One region of the Mixta sp. BE291 genome, then DNA from elsewhere that is predicted to be linked to it. Evidence: predicted binding sites of a transcription regulator. Region 1 holds the regulator's gene; each other region holds the start of a gene.
What was found. Region 1 encodes PurR, which represses purine synthesis genes. Its sites were predicted from a motif close to CANGCAAACGTTTGCNTG; they were not measured.

Region 1 (4,816 bases):
CCATCACCTGTGTGATACGAACCTGAGAAACAGAATAGTCAATTTCTCAGGATTGTGAGAAATCTCACGGAAGACCGTGTGCCAGATATCTGACGTTGCGCAGAGGATTGAAAGGCATTGAAAGCCCGGGGCCACAATTATTGTCGCGGAAAGCGGGCGATGGGCCGGGGAAAAGTACGCTAACTGTTATAAGTGACTGCCTTGCAAGGAGTATAGGCTCCCGCAAGGCAAGATACAACGGTTAATAATTAGGGTGCTAATTATGTGTGCGTTCGTGTGCCACGTACTGCAACGCATAGCCCAACGCGACCAGCAGAATGGTTGAGAACATCACCGAGCTGGTGGTCAGTAACGGATGGCGTAACCAGGAAGAGACCGCCAGGCTGGCAAAAAAGCACAGGCCCAGCTGCAGGCAGTTTTGCAGCGCAGCGGCTTTGCCGGTGTCATCCGGGAAGGGCAGCAGCGCATTGGCTACCACGATGGGATAAATAGCGCCATTCGCTAGCGCCATGCCGCAAAATGGAATTAACAATCCCCACAGCGTAACCCGATCGCTAAGCGAGACGATAAACAGCGCAGCTACGCTCACAGCATAAAAAACCAGCAGGAAGGGCAGCAGCGTGCGACCGCTGCGACGCTGCAGCGCCGAGCGACAGCCAAAGCCGCCTACCAGAAACGCCACGGTCTGCGGAAGATAGCTCAAACCAATATCGGCCGGGCTTAATCCCAAATCGTGCAGGATAAAGGGCGAACCGGTCAGCCAGGCGAAAAAGCTGGCGGAGCAGGCGGCATAAATCAGCACGTTGCCGCTGTAGATACGCGACGCCAGCAGACGGAAAAAACCGCTGCGCTGGCCGGTTGGCTCAGAGGCGGGCGCGCTTTTTTTCAGCTTCGCCGTCGCAAACAGCAGCGGAAGCGTTACCAGAAACAGCGTCAGAAAAATCGATCGCCATGAAAAGTGGCTCAGCAGCCAGGCGCCCAGCAGCGGCGCCAGCGCGGGCGACAGCGCGACCAGCGGCATAATGGTGGCGAAAACCCGATTCGCCTGCGCCCCGCGATAGCGATCCACTACCAGCGCCTGCCAGCTCACCGCCGCCGAGCAGACGCCCACCGCCTGCACAAAGCGCAGGATTAACATCTGCCAGGTGGTCTCCGCCCACAGCATCCCCGCACAGCCCAGCGCAAACAGCGCCAGACCCAGCAGCAAGATCGGTCGACGACCAAAACGGTCAGAGAGCGGTCCCCACAGCAGCTGCGCGCAGGCGAAACCGCCAAGGAACACGGTGAGGCTGGCGCTAATCACGCCGGCAGAGGTGTGAAAACTTTCCTGCATGGCGGTAAACGCGGGCAGGTACATATCGGTGGCGAGAAAACCCAGCGTACTGAGCAGCGCCAGATAGAGCATAAATCCTTTTGAAGCAGACATCACTTTCTCATTATTAGCAGGTGAACAGACCGCGCGAGGTTAAAGGATGTTTTTCTGATTGTGAAACGCTAAAATTTGCCGGTTGATATCAAAAATTTTGCAGGCAAAACATGTGGTCTGAATATGCACTGGAAGTGGTCGATGCCGTGGCGCGCAATGGCAGCTTCTCTGCCGCCGCCGAGGAGCTACATCGCGTACCCTCGGCCATCAGCTATACCGTACGTCAGCTGGAGTCCTGGCTGGCGGTGCCGCTTTTTGAGCGACGCCATCGCGACGTGGTACTCACTGAGGCAGGCGAGCTGTTTATTCGCGAAGGCCGTGCTGTTATCAAAAAAATGCTAGCCACGCGGCGGCAGTGCCAGCAGGTGGCGAATGGCTGGCGCGGGCAGTTAAGCATCGCCGTGGATCGCATTGTTAAGCCGCAGCGTACCCGTCAGCTGGTGCTTGATTTCTATCGGCACTTCCCGGATATGGAACTGCTGATCACGCCGGAAGTGTTTAACGGCGTTTGGGATGCGCTGGCGGACGAGCGGGTTGATGTGGCGATTGGCGCGACGCAGGCGATTCCGGTTGGCGGGCGCTTTGCCTTTCGCGATATGGGCGCGCTTAACTGGCGCTGCGTAGTAAGCGTTGATCATCCTTTAGCCAGCGTCAGCAGGCAGCTGGAGGATGATGATATTCGTCCCTGGCCCTCGCTGGTGCTGGAAGATACCTCGCGCGCATTGCCACGACGTACCACCTGGACGCTGGATAATCAGCGCCGTCTGGTGGTGCCCGACTGGGAAAGCGCGTTTGACTGCCTGCGTGCCGGGCTGTGTGTGGGCATGGTTCCCGGACATTTCGCCGCACCGCTGCTGAAAACCCGGCAGCTCACCGAGCTGGCGCTGCCGCAACCTTTTCCCGACAGCTTCTGTTGCGTCAGCTGGTCGGAGCAAAGCAGTTCGCCCGCGCTGCGCTGGCTGCTGGATTATCTTGGCGATACGGAAACGATCAATCGGGAATGGCTGCGGGAAGCGTAGCGGCTCAGGAACAGCGGTTCCTGAGCCTGAACCTTAGCGGCGGTAGTCGCGGAAGGGACCATCGGCGACAGAGCGGCGCTCAATCAGCGTAGGATGGACTTCAATGGTTTGCGATTCTTCACGTTTGCTGGTGATCCTGTCCAGCAGCATATCAAAAGCGGTTTCGCCCAGCTGCTCTTTCGGCTGATGCACTGTGGTCAGCGCAGGGGTAAAATAGCGGGCGTTGCGCACGTTATCGTAACCGATCACTGAAATATCCTGCGGCACGCGCAGTCCCAGCTCATCGGCGGCGCAAATCGCGCCCATCGCCATAATATCGCCGCCGCAGAAAACGGCGGTAGGGCGCTGCTTCTGCGCCAGGATTTGCTGCATAGCGCGATAGCCAGACTCTGGCTCAAAGTCGCCCTGAACGATCCACTCTTCGCGTACCGCAATGCTGGCCTCATTCAGCGCTTTGACAAAACCGGCGAAGCGCCCGCTGCCGGTGTTGCGTTCCATCTGACCGGGGATCACGCCGATATCACGATGTCCGCGCTCGATCAGATAGCGGCCAGCGAGATAGCCGCCCTGGAAAGCATTATCCAGCACGGTATCGGTAAAGTCGCCGCGCGATTCGCCCCAGTCCATGACTACCATAGGAATATTGCGGTTCTCCTCCAGCATCTTCAGCAGCGCTTCAGGATATTCGGAGCACATCACCAACAGGCCATCCACGCGCTTTTGCGCCATCATGGAAAGATAAGCCTGCTGTTTCTGTAAATCGTTATGGGCGTTGCCCAGAATCAGGGTATAGCCACGGGCGAAACAGCGCGTTTCCACCGCTTCGATAATCTCAGCGAAATAGGGCGCCTCGCTGGACGTCGCCAACAGGCCGATCGATTTAGTGTGGTTGACTTTCAGGCTGCGTGCGACCGCACTGGGCGAATAGTGTAGTTCTTTGATGGCTGCCCACACGGCCTCACGGGTTTCTTCCGCGACAAAACGGGTTTTATTGATGACGTGCGATACCGTGGTGGTAGAAACGCCGGCACGCTTTGCGACATCTTTGATTGTTGCCATTAAAAAGATACTCCTGCGCCTATCGTAATAGTTTGATAAGGCTAATGTTAATCGTTTGCGTCCCGATAGCGTTATTCAGCACGCGTATGGGTTATCATCAGGCGGGCTGAGGTACGTCTTAGCGGCGGGACGTCTTAAAATAAGGGTCGTCGACAACGGTGGTTTTGGTCGTTGCGCAACGCAAGGCGGGGATTCTACCAAGCTGGCGCAAAGAAAACGAGATTTTTACCAGGGAGTATGGGAAAATCTATACCGTTATTTTTTGTGTGGTTAAAGGAGAGGCCAAATGAGCACGGATTTAAAACTATCAATAGGCACCACGGTGGCGGCATTACTGGTGATCATGGCGTTTAGCTTCACCGCCGTTATCAATTAATCGCCAGCCAGAAATAAAAAAAGCCTGTCATATGACAGGCTTTTTTGTTGCGCAACCGCGTTAGCGAATGGTGCGCGGCGTCATCACGCGGCGAGCGCCAACGTAGTGCCGCTGCCAGTAATCATCGCTCAGCTGGCTAATCTGGATATCTTTACCGGTGCGCGGCGACTGGATAAAGCGTCCGTTACCGAGATAGACGCCGACGTGATCGGCTGCGCCACGATTATTAATGCGGAAGAACACCAGATCGCCTTTTTCCAGCGCTTCACGGTTAATCGATGCCGCATCACGCAGGTGGTACATTTCATTAGCGGTGCGGGGAATTTTAAACTTCACCACATCTTTATAGGCGTACCAGACCAAACCGCTACAGTCGAAACCGGTATGAGGCGAGGTGCCTCCCCACTGATAGGGCTTACCTAACTGGCTCATCAGTTTGTTCATCGCCGTTTCACGCGCCTTTTGATAGCGCTCACGATGCGCCTTGCTCATCTCCAGCGGGCCGCGCTTAGCGACTACAGCGGTTTTTTTCTCGCCGCGCTGGCGACCATAGCGCTGTTTGCTTTTTTTACTGATGCTTTTTTTTACGCTGGTGGTTTTAACCGCGCTACGACTCTTTTTCGTGCTGGCTGTGGCAACCGTGGCAGGTTTACTTTTCTTCTTTAGCTTGTTTTTTTCGACGCTGGCCGGACGGGCTTTTTTACTGGTGGTTTTTACCACCCGGCGCTTGCGACGGTCGTCGTCGCGGGCGGCTTTTTTATCAATTTTATGCTGAGTGGCTTTGACTGGCGCCTGCGGGGATGCCTCGGCAACGTTAAAAAAGAGTTGAGCAACGGTCAGCATAAAAAGCGTAATCAATAAACGCATGGTGTGGTTACACTCAAAGCGCAGTGATAGCGCAAGGTTAATCTTATTTCTGCCATAGCGACAGACTCC
Region 2 (4,816 bases), on a different contig from region 1:
GGTGCCGCTGCCGAATGCGGCGACGGCGCTGGCGGCGCTAAGCGCATCCGGTTTGCAGGTCAGCGAAGCGATTATTCGCCAGCATCTGGCTAAAGCCGTGCTGCCAGGGCGCTTCCAGACCGTGGCGCAGCAGCCGCAGCTGATTCTGGACGTGGCGCACAACCCGCACGCCGCAGGCTATCTGGCCGGACGGCTGGCGCAGCTGCCGAAAGCGGGGCAGGTCCATGCGGTGGTGGGAATGCTGCATGATAAAGACATTGCCGGTACGCTGGCGTGTCTGGCGCCTCAGGTGGATTGCTGGTACTTAGCGCCGCTGGAAGGCCCGCGCGGCGCCAGCGCGGAACAGCTGATGGCAGAGCTGCAAACGGATCGGGCGCGCGCCTTTGGTTCTGTGACCGAGGCATGGCGGGCCGCCATGCAGCAGGCGTCTGAACAGGATATTGTGCTGGTATGTGGCTCGTTCCATACCGTGGCACAGGTCATGGAAGCGATGGAAACGGAGAAGGGCAGTGGCAAGTAAGTTTCAGAACCGTTTAGTCGGCACGGTGATTCTGGTCGCCGTTGGCGTCATTGTGTTGCCGGGCCTGCTGGACGGGAAAAAAAAGCATTACAAAGAAGAGTTTGCCGCGATCCCGCTGGTGCCGAAGCCGGACGACCAGCAGGATGGGGATATCGTGCCGCCGGTGACGCAGTCGCTGCCTGCGCAGCCGCCAGAGGGCGCTGGGGCGGCGATCGGGGGGGACAGCAATCGTCCGCAGCAGTCGGCCGATAATGGCACCGCCGTGCCGCAGCACAACAGCGAACCTTCCGTGGTCGCGCCGCCGCCGGTGGTTCAAGCGCCGCCGCAGGTGAAAACGGAACAGCCGAAGCCGAAACCGGTTGAGCAGCCGAAACCGAAGCCGGTAGAAACACCGAAGCCAAAACCGGTGGAAACGCCTAAAGCCACCGAGCAAACGGCACCAGCGGGCCAGGCCTGGATGGTGCAGCTGGGCGCGCTGAAAAATGCGGCGAAGGTTAATGAGATTGTGGCGCAGCTGCGTCTCTCTGGCTATCGCGCCTGGACCGTGCCGTCAACGCCGGTGCAGGGACAGATTACCCGCATCTATGTTGGTCCGGATGCCTCTAAAGCGAAAATGCAGGCGGCAGTCGGCGAACTGAAAAGCGTTTCTGGCCTGAGCGGCGTGGTTAAACCTTACAGCGCCCGCTAAGTAACGGCGCGGCAGCGGATTTCGCCGCTGCGCCTCTGCCCGCTTCGCTTTTTTTGTCCGCTTTTTATTTATTTGGTGAAGGGGAAAACGCTACGCAAACGTTTTCTTTTTCTGTTAGAATGCGCCCCGAACTGGATGCAGGGGCATTGTCGCTGGAAGAGTTCATGGTCTGGATAGATTACGTCATCATTGGGATTGTTAGTTTTTCTGCTCTTGTCAGCCTGATCCGTGGGTTTGTTCGGGAAGCTTTATCTCTTATCACCTGGGGATGCGCATTCTTTGTTGCCAGCCGTTACTATCCCTTCCTTGCTGTCTGGTTCACCGGATTTGACGAGCAGCTGGTGCGCAACGGCATCGCCATCGCCGTTCTTTTTATCGCTACCCTGATTGTCGGGGCGATTGTGAACTATGTGATTGGCTCGCTGGTCGAAAAAACGGGGTTGTCGGGAACCGACAGAGTACTGGGTGTCTGCTTCGGGGCGCTGCGTGGCGTGCTAATCGTTTCAGCGATGCTGTTCTTCCTCGATACCTTTACCGGCTTTTCCAAAAGCCCGGACTGGCAGCAGTCCCAATTGATCCCTGAGTTCAGTTACATCATCAGATGGTTCTTTGACTATCTGCAAAGCACGTCGAGTTTTTTACCCCGGTAATCGCGCCGGGTGTGCGGCCAATGAGGATATGACAACATGTGCGGTATTGTCGGTATCACCGGTTTTATGCCGGTCAACCAGTCGATTTATGACGCGTTAACGGTGCTGCAGCACCGTGGGCAGGATGCCGCAGGCATTTGTACCATCGATGCGCTGAACTGTTTCCGTCTGCGTAAGGCGAACGGGCTGGTAAACGATGTGTTCGAGGCTCGCCATATGCAGCGTTTGCAGGGCAATATGGGCATCGGGCATGTACGTTACCCTACCGCCGGTAGCTCCAGCGCCTCTGAAGCGCAGCCTTTTTATGTCAACTCCCCGTACGGTATTACCCTGGCCCACAACGGCAACCTGACTAACGCTCACGAGCTGCGTAAACAGCTGTTTGAGAGCGGCCGCCGTCACGTTAATACCACCTCTGACTCGGAAATCCTGCTGAATATTTTTGCGCAGGAGCTGGACCGCTGTTCGCATCATCCGCTGGAAGCGGACGACATTTTCTCCGCCGTGGCGGCCGTTCATCAGCAGGTGCGCGGCGCCTACGCCTGCGTGGCGATGATTATCGGCCACGGCATGGTGGCTTTCCGCGATCCTAACGGTATTCGTCCGCTGGTGATGGGCAAGCGCGAACTGGCTGAAGGCCGCACCGAATATATGGTGGCGTCAGAAAGCGTGGCGCTGGATACGCTGGGCTTTGAGTTTCTGCGCGACGTTGCGCCGGGCGAAGCGGTGTATATCACCGTTCACGGCCAGCTCTACACCCGCCAGTGCGCTGAAAACCCGCGTAACAACCCCTGCCTGTTTGAGTATGTTTACTTTGCGCGCCCGGACTCGTTCCTGGATAAGATTTCGGTCTACAGCGCACGCGTACGTATGGGCACCAAGCTGGGGGCGAAAATCGCCCGCGAGTGGGAAGATTTAGATATCGATGTGGTGATTCCGATCCCGGAAACCTCCACCGACGTGGCGCTGGAAATCGCCCGTATTCTGGATAAGCCTTATCGTCAGGGCTTCGTGAAAAACCGCTACGTTGGCCGCACTTTTATTATGCCGGGCCAACAGCTGCGCCGTAATGCGGTGCGCCGTAAGCTGAATGCCAACCGCGCCGAGTTCCGTGATAAAAATGTGCTGCTGGTGGATGACTCCATCGTGCGCGGCACCACCTCGGAGCAAATTATCGAGATGGCGCGTGAAGCGGGCGCGCGCAAGGTTTACCTGGCTTCGGCTGCGCCGGAGATTCGCTTCCCGAACGTTTACGGCATCGATATGCCAAGCGCCACTGAGCTGATCGCTCACGGACGTGAAGTGGAAGAGATTCGTCAGCTGATTAAGGCTGATGGGCTGATCTTCCAGGATCTCGACGATCTGATCGAAGCGGTACGCGAAGAGAACCCCGATATCGAGCAGTTCGAATGTTCGGTGTTTAACGGTATTTACGTCACCAAAGATGTCGATCTGCAATATCTGGAATATCTGCAATCGCTGCGCAATGACGATGCCAAAGCGCTGGCGCGTCAGAATGAGGTGGAAAGCCTCGAAATGCACAACGAAGGTTAATCTTCACTGCGGGCCGGTTATCCGGCCCGCGCTTTTTTGTTTCCTCTCTTCCGCTCTGTTACTGTTTTTACCGATAACGTCTTTCAGGCGAAAATAGGTCGGAAAGCATTGAAAGACGCGCGCCGTTACCGCCTTTTACTCGTGAAACCGCCATTGATAAAGTTACATGATTCACTTAGTTAATCGTGTAAGTTATTGATATTTTTCAATTTGGTTGTTGAGTTCTACGTCGGGATATGCCATTTTTTATCCTGCAATTGTCATCATAAGGATATGATGTATGAGCTTCAGCCTGCCCGGAAACGATCTTTATTACCTGCCGCGCGACGATCTTCCGCCGGAAAAATATGATGAAATCATCAGGCCTGTTTTTGCCTGGCCGAAAATCGACAGTAACTATGTGTTTGACGATCGTATGCATTTCGGTTTTCAGCTGATTAATATGCGGCAACGCGCTTTTAACGGTTATACCCATCAGCTGCCGCCGCACGGACCACGCGAGCGGGAAAAGCTGAAAAATATGATCTATCGCGGCGAAGTGGTGATGCTGGGCGGTTTTTCTGGGACGAAAGGCGAGCTGTTTTATATCGATGAACAGGGTGAGCTGATTTGCCGCGATCCGCGGGCATTTAACTTCGGCGGGGCGCAGGACGTTATTCGTGAATATAAACGATCGGTCGCCCGCCGGGACTACAGCAGCCGTGGCGGTAAACCGCGTCCCACCGTTTTACCGGGTTCTCTATCCGGCGTTAAACAACCCGCTGCGCTGAGCACCCTTAACAGTAAAGCTGCCGGATGGCTTCTGGCGGCTGGCGGGATCTATAACGGCAACCCTGAAGGCTTCAGGCAAGCCGCGCAGCAGCTCGGCGGCGATGCACCTGCGGGTTACGACCAGATGATGTCCGAACAGGCGAAAGGCCTGCTGATTGCTGGCGCTTCTGTTGCTGCGGGTTTGGGTATGGGAAGGGTAAACATTGCAGGCGACAACGCTATGCGAAAAGCGGCGGCGGCCAAACCTATAATAGATAATAAGGGAAAAGCTGCCAGGAATAATAGCGTTGTAAATTCGCTTAGAAACAGTGCGGAAACGCAAAACAGTATCGATAAAAAGTTAGCTACTTATTTACTAAACAAGCATCACCCTGTTGGATCCAGTAAGGCGGAGTGGTTCGATAGCGCACTTGGGTTTAACCAACGAAACTTAAGCGAGCTTTCAAAACAGATCATTTTTGATGCTTCTAAAGCTGTTAAGATCGCAGAAACACGCTTTGGAAATAAATACGATCAAACGATAGCAATAGCTGGTATGAACGGTAGAATAATTAACGTTAAGTTTTGTTGGATTGAGAATAATGATGGTGTGGTTCGACTTGTTACTGCACTTCCCACTAAAAAGTAAACATA
Region 3 (4,816 bases), on a different contig from region 1:
TTTACCCATCATGTCTTTCATGGTGGAGCTGGACGTGTCCTGGCGGTCGATAACTTGCTGCAGCATCTGCTGTTGCTGGCGTGTTTCTTCAATATGTTGCTGCAGACGTGCTTTCAGATCGGGATAATGCTCCAGCCGCGAAGACATTTTTTCCAGCATTTCTTCTGCTTGTTTTTCCATTGCATGCGCGTCACGCAGCCAGCTGAGATAGTTTTCCTGATAAGTCATACTTTCACCTCGTGATAAATGAGTCAGAAAATAAGCCCAACGCACTCAACAAACACCACGTCAGAATTACCTCTACAAGACTATTCACTGATAAAAAGTCCAGAGAATTTTAAATTCGATACATAAAAAGCGTAGGCAGCGAAACAGTAATTAACAACCCTAACGCGAAAAAATTTGCGTTATGTTTTTGTTAATGCGATATAAAGCAGAAAGCTGCGATATTCAGATTAGTGCCCATTAAAAGGGCCAGAAAATAATAAACCCCCGACGCACGTCATAATGCGCGTCGGGGGCTGAAAAGAGTGAGTTGAGTTGTTCAGCGCTTAGCTGCCGGAAGGACGACCGCCGCCGTGGCTGTTTTGACCGCCTTTTTTGCCTGCTTCAGAGGCTTTTTCACGGTCGTTTTTGAAATTACCGCCGCTCTGCTGCCCGCCTTTTTTACCGGCTTCGGACGCTTTTTCTCGATCTTCGGCGAAATTACCCGAGTTACCACGATGCTGAGTCATAGTGTTTCTCCTCGTTATTCATAAATAATATGCTTATCCAGTACTTCAGTAATGGAAAAGAATATTCGCGACTACGGGTATAAATTTAGTCGAGAAGCCGGGGAACGCAAATATCAGACGCAGCGGTAATAAGCGATTGAAATTAAAAACAAGGCGTCGTTAAAATAGCAGATTTGAAAGATTTAATTACAATAGGATGCAAATATTAAATAAGCCGCCCTTTATTAACAAGCGTAGCGGTAAAAGGGCTGGAAATATGATCGTTGTTCAGCGTCATTCACTCAGCGATCCTGCTTGTCGATCGCTGCGGTTTATTGGCGACATTTTTGGCGGAATTCGCCGGGCGTCATCCCGTAGTGACGCACAAAGGTTTTATGAAAAGTATCATGGGATGAAAAGCCATGTTGTACGGCGACATATTCAATGGTGACATTGTCCTCAACCAGCATGCGCGCCGAGGAGACCAGGCGCTTTTCGCGGCAAAAAGCCGCCAGCGTTTTCCCGGTTACTGCGTGAAAATAACGCTGAAGATACCATTTTGAATAGCCGGTTTTTTCCGCGCAGTCATCTACGGTAATACGCCGATGCGGATTGCTCTCAATCCAGCGCATCAGCTCACGAATCACGCCATAGGTGAACACTTTTTCGTTTGCCACGCTTACGCTTACGTTCATGATTTTCTCTCTTTAACGTGCAGCGGCATCGGACTGTAACTCCAGCCGAATAAAATGAAGCAAATTGTGGCGCAGCATTTCTTCATCGCTGTCGATCACATTGTGCATCGCCAGTAAATCCTGCCCTAATACCAGCGCAATCAAACGCCATGCGGTGGCGGGCGCAGTATCATGACACCGCAATTGATCACGTTCGATAACAGCGCTGAGCATGGTGTGCCACAGGTTAAGGGCATAGACAAAAATCTCATGCAGCGCGCGATCGTGATGGGCCAACACTGACACCTCGCGCCAGATTTCAGTTTCGTGCGTGCTTTTGTCGCAGCCACCCAACAGCGCCAGCACGGCTTCAATACCGCTTACGGCTTCGCTGGCCGCCTTATGCTCCGCCGATTTGGCATGCACAATAGCGAGAAAAGCCTGACATTTTAGCTGGCTCAGCGAGGTGAAATGACGGTTGATATGCCCGACCGCTGCCCCGCTCTCCTGTGCCACTTTGCGTGCGGTAACCGCGGCGTATCCTTCACTTTCCATCACTTTGATGGCGGCATTCAGTAACAGCTCTGCCCGCACATCTGCTTTTAAATAGCCCATTCCGTTGTCCCGTGAAAGTTAACGGCTGTCAGTTTGCCCGTTTTTGAACAGCCGTTCAATAATTTTTCTGAACATGCGTTCAAAACAGGTTGACACATTTTGTCGCTCGCAACGCTACGGCACTTTTTTCGGCTAATCGTTTGCGTCTGAGACGAAAGCGATTGCCTACTATTGAAAACCCCTTTTATGACGGTTTTTTTAAACGCGCAACGTCTTATCGTGATCTGCGTCACAAAACCATTGAACCAAAATGAAACAAACTTTGACAAACGTGAGCGATATCTATTTTCTATCGGCAGGATCAAGGCAACCTATGCGGGCTGCCGCGACGTACGAGTACGTCTTCCCCGGAGTGGCATATAACAACACCTTTCCGTCCAGCAATGGACACAGATTCCCGGCCTTCTCTGACTCAGCAGAGCGGCCTTTAAGCATGTGGTAACCAATGAAAAATAAAATGTTGATGGCAGGCGCGCTGTTGGCAGCGTCATACAGCGTTGCTTCGCAGGCGCAGACTAACGATGCAACCTACGTCTCTGACTGGTGGCATCAGAGCGTTAACGTAGTAGGCAGCAACCATACCCGCTTCGGACCGCACCTGAACAATGACGTTTATCTGGAATATGAAGCCTTCGCCCATAAAGACTGGTTTGATTTTTACGGCTACCTGGATATTCCTAATTTCTTCGGCGCGGCAAACAGCTATCAACAGGGCATCTGGGATAAAGGTTCTCCGCTGTTTTTGGAAATTGAACCACGCTTTTCTATTGATAAGCTGACCGGCACCGATCTGAGCTTCGGCCCGTTTAAAGAGTGGTACTTCGCCAACAACTACGTTTACGACATGGGCCGTAACAGCGATAACCGCCAGAACACCTGGTATATGGGCCTCGGCACCGATATCGACACCCACACCAAACTGGGCCTGTCGCTTAACGTCTATGCCAAATACCAGTGGGAAAACTATGGCGCCGCGAATGAAAACAGCTGGGATGGCTATCGCTTTAAGGTGAAATATTTCCTGCCGATCACCACCCTGTGGGGCGGCAACCTGAGCTATATCGGCTTCACCAACTTTGACTGGGGTTCCGATCTGGCGGATAAAACGCCGGGCGCCTTCCGCGCCAGCAACTCCATCGCTTCCAGCCATATTCTGGCGCTGGGCTACGATCACTGGCACTACTCGGTGGTGGCACGTTATTTCCATAACGGCGGCCAGTGGGCAGATGGCGCTAACCTGAACTTTGGCGACGGTCCGTTTGAAGTGAAATCTACCGGCTGGGGTTACTACCTGGTAGTGGGTTACAACTTCTAACCATGCCGGGGCAGAAGCTGCTGACTTCTGCCCCCGATTTATTCGCTATATGGCCTTTTCTCGCTGTTCTTCTTTCCCTTCTGATAGTCTTTGCGCTAATAACCCACCTGCCCGTTGTTAATAAAATATACCCGCTAAAAAATGGTTCCCCCCCACCCCTATTAAGTCACACTTATTAAATATAAAGGTTAAATCAATTCGTAACGCGCCTATTTAAAACGCAACTTACTGAAGGGAATTAAATATGACCTTTGTCACAATGCTTAACTTAATAAAAAACTTCCCCTCCGCTTTTTAAATAAGCTGTGCTAGCGTAGCGGAAATATGGATTGTCACTGTTTTTAACAGGCAAAACCTACCTTTATTTCGTGCGACGTGATGACTTCACTGTCAGGCGCGGAAAATAAGGTAGGTTTTTTTATATCTATTGCACAACGATGAGCAAGGAGAATGGGATGATAAAGGGATTGTTGGCTTCATTATTAATCCTCAGCAGCGCGACAGTTTTCAGCGCAGAAACGGTGCCAGCGTCTGATAACAATCAGGACGCGTCGGTAACCATTTGGTTTGCCCGACACGGGAAAACGCTATTAAACACGTTGGATCGCGTGCAGGGATGGGCAGATTCGCCGTTAACCGCTGACGGAAAGCGCGTTGCTGAATATCTTGGCGCGGGATTAAAAGGAGTCGCGTTCGACGGCTATTATTCCAGCGATGCCGGACGACAGCGCGAAACCATGCAAATCATCGTGCAACAACTGGGCGTTAAAAACTATCAGCTGAATGAGTTAATCGGCCTGCGCGAAGCCTGCTTTGGCAGCTTTGAAGGGGGTTTTAACCGCGATATGGCCGCAGCGGCCGCACGTCAGTTAGGGCTTAGCGGCCCTGAGGAACTATTCACGCGCATGAAGGCTGGCACGCTAACGGCAGAAGCGTCAATGAATGCGCTTAGCCATGCCGATCCTTCCGGGATAACGGAAAATTATCAGCAGGTAAAGCAGAGAACCCAGGCGGCGCTGCATACCATTATTAACCACGCGCTGAAGTCGCAGCAGAAAAACGTTTTGGCTATTTCTTCCGGTACGGCTCTGCAAATCATGATCTCTGATTTAACCGATAATCCGCAAAAGAATAAGCCGCTAGCCAACTCAGCCGTGGTAAAGCTTATTTATCATCAGGGAAAAATTGACGTTACTGAAATTGGCACCATGAAATATGTTGAGGCGGGGAAGAGATCGCTCACGCTTGCGCGTTAAATCATCCGATTAACACAACGATCTGACGTAATAATAAATAGCTTTAACCTTTTGCTGTTATCAAATTCGCTGACGCATTCTGTTTTATGTCAACACCGGGGAAAATATGAAAATAAAAAACATGGCTGTTATTGCGCTGTTCTTGCCCGCATTTTGTCTGGCGCAGGATAACCATAATGCATTACCTTATTCTTTATTAGACGATCCCTTTTTTAGCGAAAGTTCTTTAACGATTTCACTACG
Region 4 (4,816 bases), on a different contig from region 1:
GGCTCTATGTTGATGCTTCCTATCGCGGGCCGCAGTGGCAACGCTGGCTGTTTAAACCTGTCACTCTGTTACTCCTGCTGGCCTGGGCCTGGCAGGCGCCAACGCGTAATCCCACCGATTATCTGATCCTACTCGGCCTGCTGGCGACCCTGGCGGGCGATGCGTTAATGCTGCTGCCGCGTCAGCGCATGATGTATGCACTGGGCGCGTTTTTCCTGGCGCATTTGCTCTATACCATCAATTTCGCCAGTCATATGACCATGAGCTTTTTCTGGCCGATTCCGCTAACGCTGCTGATTGTTGGTATTGTCTGGATCGCCATCATCTGGTCGCGGCTGGAGGAACTGCGCTGGCCGGTTTGTACGTTTATCGGCATGACGCTAGTAATGAACTGGCTGGCGGCAGAGCTTTATTACTTCCGTCCCACCGATTACAGCTTCTCGCTGATGGCGGGCGCAACGCTGCTGACGCTGGCTAATGTGGTCTGGTTTATCAGCCATTATCGCAAGCGCTTCACGGCAGATAATGCCATTGTCGCCGCCTGCTATTTTGCCGGTCACTTTATGGTGGCTCGCTCGCTTTGGCTTTACTGACCGGTTTTGCTGGATCATAAACGCAGCCGCTGCGGGCGGGCACAAAAAAAAGCGCCTGCTCGCTGAGCGAGCGGCTGTCAGCGCCAGACAGCCTGAAACGCTGAAGCTTGCGCCTGAGATGGGAAAACATTAAAACATCGTAGCGGCCCGCGTGGGAGGGCCATAACTTCAGTTAAGGAAGCGCCTCATGTCTGACATTTTAAATAAAATCCTGGCGGTGAAGCGTGAGGAAATCAGCGCGGCCAAACGCGCCTCTTCGCTTAACGCGCTGCGCGATCGTGCGCAGCAGCAAACCCGACGTGATTTTATCGCGGCGCTGCGCCAGCATAATCAGCAGGGCAAGCCGGGCATCATTGCCGAGGTAAAAAAAGCCAGCCCGTCGAAGGGGCTGATTCGCGCTGATTTTAACCCCGCGGCCATTGCTACAAGCTATCAACAAGGCGGCGCAGCCTGTCTTTCCGTGCTAACCGATACGCAGTTTTTTCAGGGCAACGAGCACTATTTGCAGCAGGCGCGCGCGGCTTGTTCGCTGCCGGTTCTGCGTAAAGATTTTATGATTGATAGCTGGCAGGTGGAGGAAGCGCGAGCGATGGGCGCCGACTGCATTCTGTTAATTGTCGCCGCGCTGGAAGATAGTCAAATGCAGGAGCTGGAAGCGGCTGCGCATCAGCTGGGGATGGCGGTGCTGGTAGAAGTGCATGACGGCAATGAGCTGGAGCGAGCGCTGAGCCTGACCACGCCCCTGATTGGCATTAACAACCGCAACCTGCGTAGCTTTGAGACGTCCATCGAGACGACGCTGCGTCTGCTGACACAGCTGCCGTCGGATCGTCTGGTCGTGACGGAATCAGGTATTGCCACGCGGCAGGACGTGCAGCGGCTACGTCAGGCAGGAGTTAACAATTTCCTGGTTGGCGAAGCCTTCATGCGTGCCGACGAGCCGGGCGCAGAGCTGACGAAGCTGTTCTTTTAATCCTCAGGAAAGGCCCTTACGCAGCAGATAGCGGTAGGGCTTTTCATCCGTATCCTGTGCCACCAGCGTATGTTCCATAAAGCGGCAAAAGCCGGGGATATCACGGGTGGTCGCCGGATCGTCAGCGATAATCAGTAGCGTTTCCCCATCCTGCATATGACGTACGGTTTTACGCACCATCATCACTGGTTCGGGACAGCGCAGCCCAAGCGCATCCAGGGTTTGATCGGGGTTATCGAAGTGATTACTCATTATTGTCTCATCGCGAAATTCTGTTGCGCTCTATTCTACCCCCGACGCTCTGTTGCGCAAGCGGTCAGGAAGGTGAACGTTTGCGTGAAAACTAACCATTGCAAACTGCAGGTAACGCGGTAAGATGCGCCCGCGCCAGGGTTTTTGAGCCGTTGAGCGCGCCATAAAGCTTTGCCATCCGTAACGGTACAAAACTTAATTAAGACTGGGTTCCCTCACCCCAACGTAAAAAGGTAAATTATGATCTCTTTAACACCGCGCCAGCGGAAGCATGCGCTTGTCTGGCTTTCTTTGTTTCACCTTCTGATAATCACCTCCAGTAACTATCTGGTACAGCTGCCTATTTCGATTTTTGGCTTCCATACCACCTGGGGGGCCTTTAGCTTTCCGTTTATCTTTCTGGCTACCGATCTGACCGTGCGCATTTTTGGCGCGCCGCTGGCTCGTCGCATTATTTTGTCGGTCATGATTCCGGCGCTGTTTATCTCCTACGGCGTCTCTTCGCTGTTTTACAACGGCAGCTGGCAAGGCCTGGGCGCGCTAAGCGAAGTAAACCTGTTTGTTGCCCGTATCGCCTGCGCCAGCTTTATGGCCTATGCGCTGGGACAGGTGCTGGACGTACACGTTTTTAATCGTCTGCGTCAGTTACCAAAGTGGTGGGTAGCACCCGCCTGCGCCATGTTTTTAGGCAATATTAGCGATACGCTCGCCTTTTTCTTTATCGCATTTTATAAAAGCACCGATGCTTTTATGGCTCAGCACTGGGTGGAAATCGCGCTGGTGGATTACAGCTTTAAAGTTTTGATCTGTATGGTTTTCTTTTTGCCCGCCTATGGCGTATTGCTTAACGCAGCGCTTAAGCGACTGGCAGAGCGCACACAGCGGACACAATACCATTTCGGCTAGCCGTATAGGCCATGGCAATTTTGACACTGGATGTTATGCAGCGTTGTCTTAGAAAACCTATGTACGGCAAGATTCTGTGACATACGTTTAGTTGCTTTTGAGCGCTGATTCAGCTTGTATTAAGCTTTGTATTGCCAGACAAATAAAGAAAGGGAACCTGATGCGTCAACTTACAAAATATCTTGGGATAGGTTTACTGGTCGTGGGTCTGGCCGCTTGCGATCAGCAGGATAAGGCCACCGCAGACGATAACGGCGCCAGCGCCAGCACTTCAGTGCAGACTGTATCATTAATGGATGGCAAGCTAAGCTTTAACCTGCCCGCAGGCATGTCGGATAAAAGCGGCAAGCTGGGCACCCAGGCCAATAACATGCACGTTTACGCCGATGAAAGCGGCCAGCGCGCCATTATCGTAATCGATGGCGATGCAACCAATGAAGGGCTGGACGTGCTGGCTAAGCGCCTGGAGCAGCAGCAGCGTAACCGCGATCCTCAGCTTCAGGTGGTCACTAACAAGGCGATCAGCCTGAAAGGCGAAGCGGCGCAGCAGCTGGATACGGTGGTTTCCGCTAATAACCAGACAGCATGGTCCTCCGTGGTATTAGCGAAAGCTGAAGGCAAGTTGCTGACGCTGCAAATTACCTTACCGGCTGATAATCAACAGCAGGCGCAGACGCAGGCTGAAAACATCATTAATACCATTACGCTGAAATAAGCCGCACACCGTTGCTATAAAAAACGCCGTCAGCTAATGACGGCGTTTTTATTCGTCCGTTTCAGGCAGGCCCACTCACAAATAGTTTATCTGACTGGCAATATAGCCGAGGTGGCGACGCTCTCTACACGCTGTGGCTGATCAAGGTTTCAATGGTGAATTTGTGCCAAATCGTCCTCGGTAAGACCGGTCATTTTCATGACGGTATGGCAATCAAGGCCATTCTGCAACATGGTGCGGGCAATTTTAAAGGTCGCTTCGCGCTCGCCTTTTTCAATCCCGCGTTGTTCACCGAGCTGGATACCCTTTTCGATGCCTTTTTCGATGCCCTTTTCGATGCCCTTCTGTTCAAGCTGTTGTGCGATGGTCATCAGTTCATCCTTATGCTGCGGCACCCGTTGTGCCAGTTTGCGTACAAAAGTCTCTGCGTCTGAAGTTTCGCCCACCTGTACAAGGTAGTTTATCAGCGAAACCAGCTGCTGTCCTGACATGTACTCTGTCGTTAATAGCATGGCCAGTTTGTCCAACAGGTCTGCCAGATCTCGTCGATAAATATGTTTTTGCAGTAGTGTGAGTGCCGCCATACTACGGTGGCCCATGATCTCATCATCAGATATGACGGTCACATCAACAAGCGGGAAACTTCCGCTGAAGAGCTTTTGTGCCAGCGTTGGGTTACTAAAGTCATCCAGCCAGCAATTTGACCAGGGATAAGGACTGCGCCTGCCCGTATAGAACAGTATCGGTATCACCAACGGCAAGTGATCATGCCCGGCTTCCAGATGACGTTGCATGGCGGCCACCGCGTAACGCAGAAGCCGGAATGCCATATGCCTGTCCGGTGTGGACTGGTGCTCAATGAGGACATGGATATAGCCGTTATCGCCGGTCGTGGTTTTCAGGCTATAGAGTACGTCGCTGAAGTAAGGTCGCAGGTTTTCTTCAATAAAGCTGCCTGATTCCAGTTTAAGGGTACTGAAGTCACAGGCAGCCTGAAGTTCTGCAGGCAGATGCAGTTGCATGAAATCCCGGGCGGTATCGGGATGGGTCAAAAATTGTTTAAACGTTAAATCGTGTGGGGTTGGGATCCGGTTCGCCTTCCTGTTAGCCATGCCCTTCCCCATTACCTTCGTTATATCGCTTTATTGCCCGAGTACTGCCTTACCGTGTCTTTTTTACGGCGTTAAATCCCGGCGGTCTCGCGAATATATCTACGTGCTTTTACCGCATATTCAAACGGATTTGCCAGTGCCGGATCCTGCTCCGCTTCTACTACCATCCAACCGCGGTAGCCTGCTTCGTCCAGCATCTTAAACACCGGTTTGAAGTCGATTACACCATCGCCGGGCACGGTAAAGGTGCCGCGCTTCACACCAT

Region 2: cvpA (colicin V production protein) is a predicted target of PurR. The motif match lies at 1,300-1,317, and genes of this name have one in related genera.
Region 3: J2X14_RS17170 (nucleoside-specific channel-forming protein Tsx) is a predicted target of PurR. The motif match lies at 2,153-2,170, and genes of this name have one in related genera.
Region 4: tusA (sulfurtransferase TusA) is a predicted target of PurR. The motif match lies at 1,888-1,905, and genes of this name have one in related genera.

The regions. Positions count from the first base shown of each region.
Region 1 is NZ_JAVDXN010000001.1:736,346-741,161, forward strand. It holds gene punC (purine nucleoside transporter PunC) at 257-1,426, opposite strand; gene punR (DNA-binding transcriptional activator PunR) at 1,537-2,445, shown strand; gene purR (HTH-type transcriptional repressor PurR) at 2,479-3,504, opposite strand; gene cydH (cytochrome bd-I oxidase subunit CydH) at 3,791-3,880, shown strand; gene J2X14_RS03575 (C40 family peptidase) at 3,941-4,747, opposite strand.
Region 2 is NZ_JAVDXN010000012.1:28,137-32,952, reverse strand. It holds gene folC (bifunctional tetrahydrofolate synthase/dihydrofolate synthase) at 1-520, shown strand, start outside; gene dedD (cell division protein DedD) at 510-1,208, shown strand; gene cvpA (colicin V production protein) at 1,373-1,858, shown strand; gene purF (amidophosphoribosyltransferase) at 1,895-3,412, shown strand; gene J2X14_RS19455 (DUF8093 domain-containing protein) at 3,693-4,811, shown strand.
Region 3 is NZ_JAVDXN010000008.1:41,617-46,432, forward strand. It holds gene J2X14_RS17150 (ferritin-like domain-containing protein) at 1-228, opposite strand, end outside; gene J2X14_RS17155 (con-10 family general stress protein) at 552-734, opposite strand; gene J2X14_RS17160 (helix-turn-helix domain-containing protein) at 1,046-1,408, opposite strand; gene J2X14_RS17165 (TetR family transcriptional regulator) at 1,421-2,002, opposite strand; gene J2X14_RS17170 (nucleoside-specific channel-forming protein Tsx) at 2,448-3,317, shown strand; gene J2X14_RS17175 (histidine phosphatase family protein) at 3,773-4,573, shown strand; gene J2X14_RS17180 (OprD family outer membrane porin) at 4,680-4,816, shown strand, end outside.
Region 4 is NZ_JAVDXN010000004.1:370,972-375,787, reverse strand. It holds gene J2X14_RS11795 (lysoplasmalogenase) at 1-593, shown strand, start outside; gene trpC (indole-3-glycerol phosphate synthase TrpC) at 781-1,566, shown strand; gene tusA (sulfurtransferase TusA) at 1,570-1,818, opposite strand; gene J2X14_RS11780 (7-cyano-7-deazaguanine/7-aminomethyl-7-deazaguanine transporter) at 2,059-2,724, shown strand; gene J2X14_RS11775 (DcrB family lipoprotein) at 2,885-3,439, shown strand; gene J2X14_RS11770 (Rpn family recombination-promoting nuclease/putative transposase) at 3,589-4,551, opposite strand; gene iolE (myo-inosose-2 dehydratase) at 4,623-4,816, opposite strand, start outside.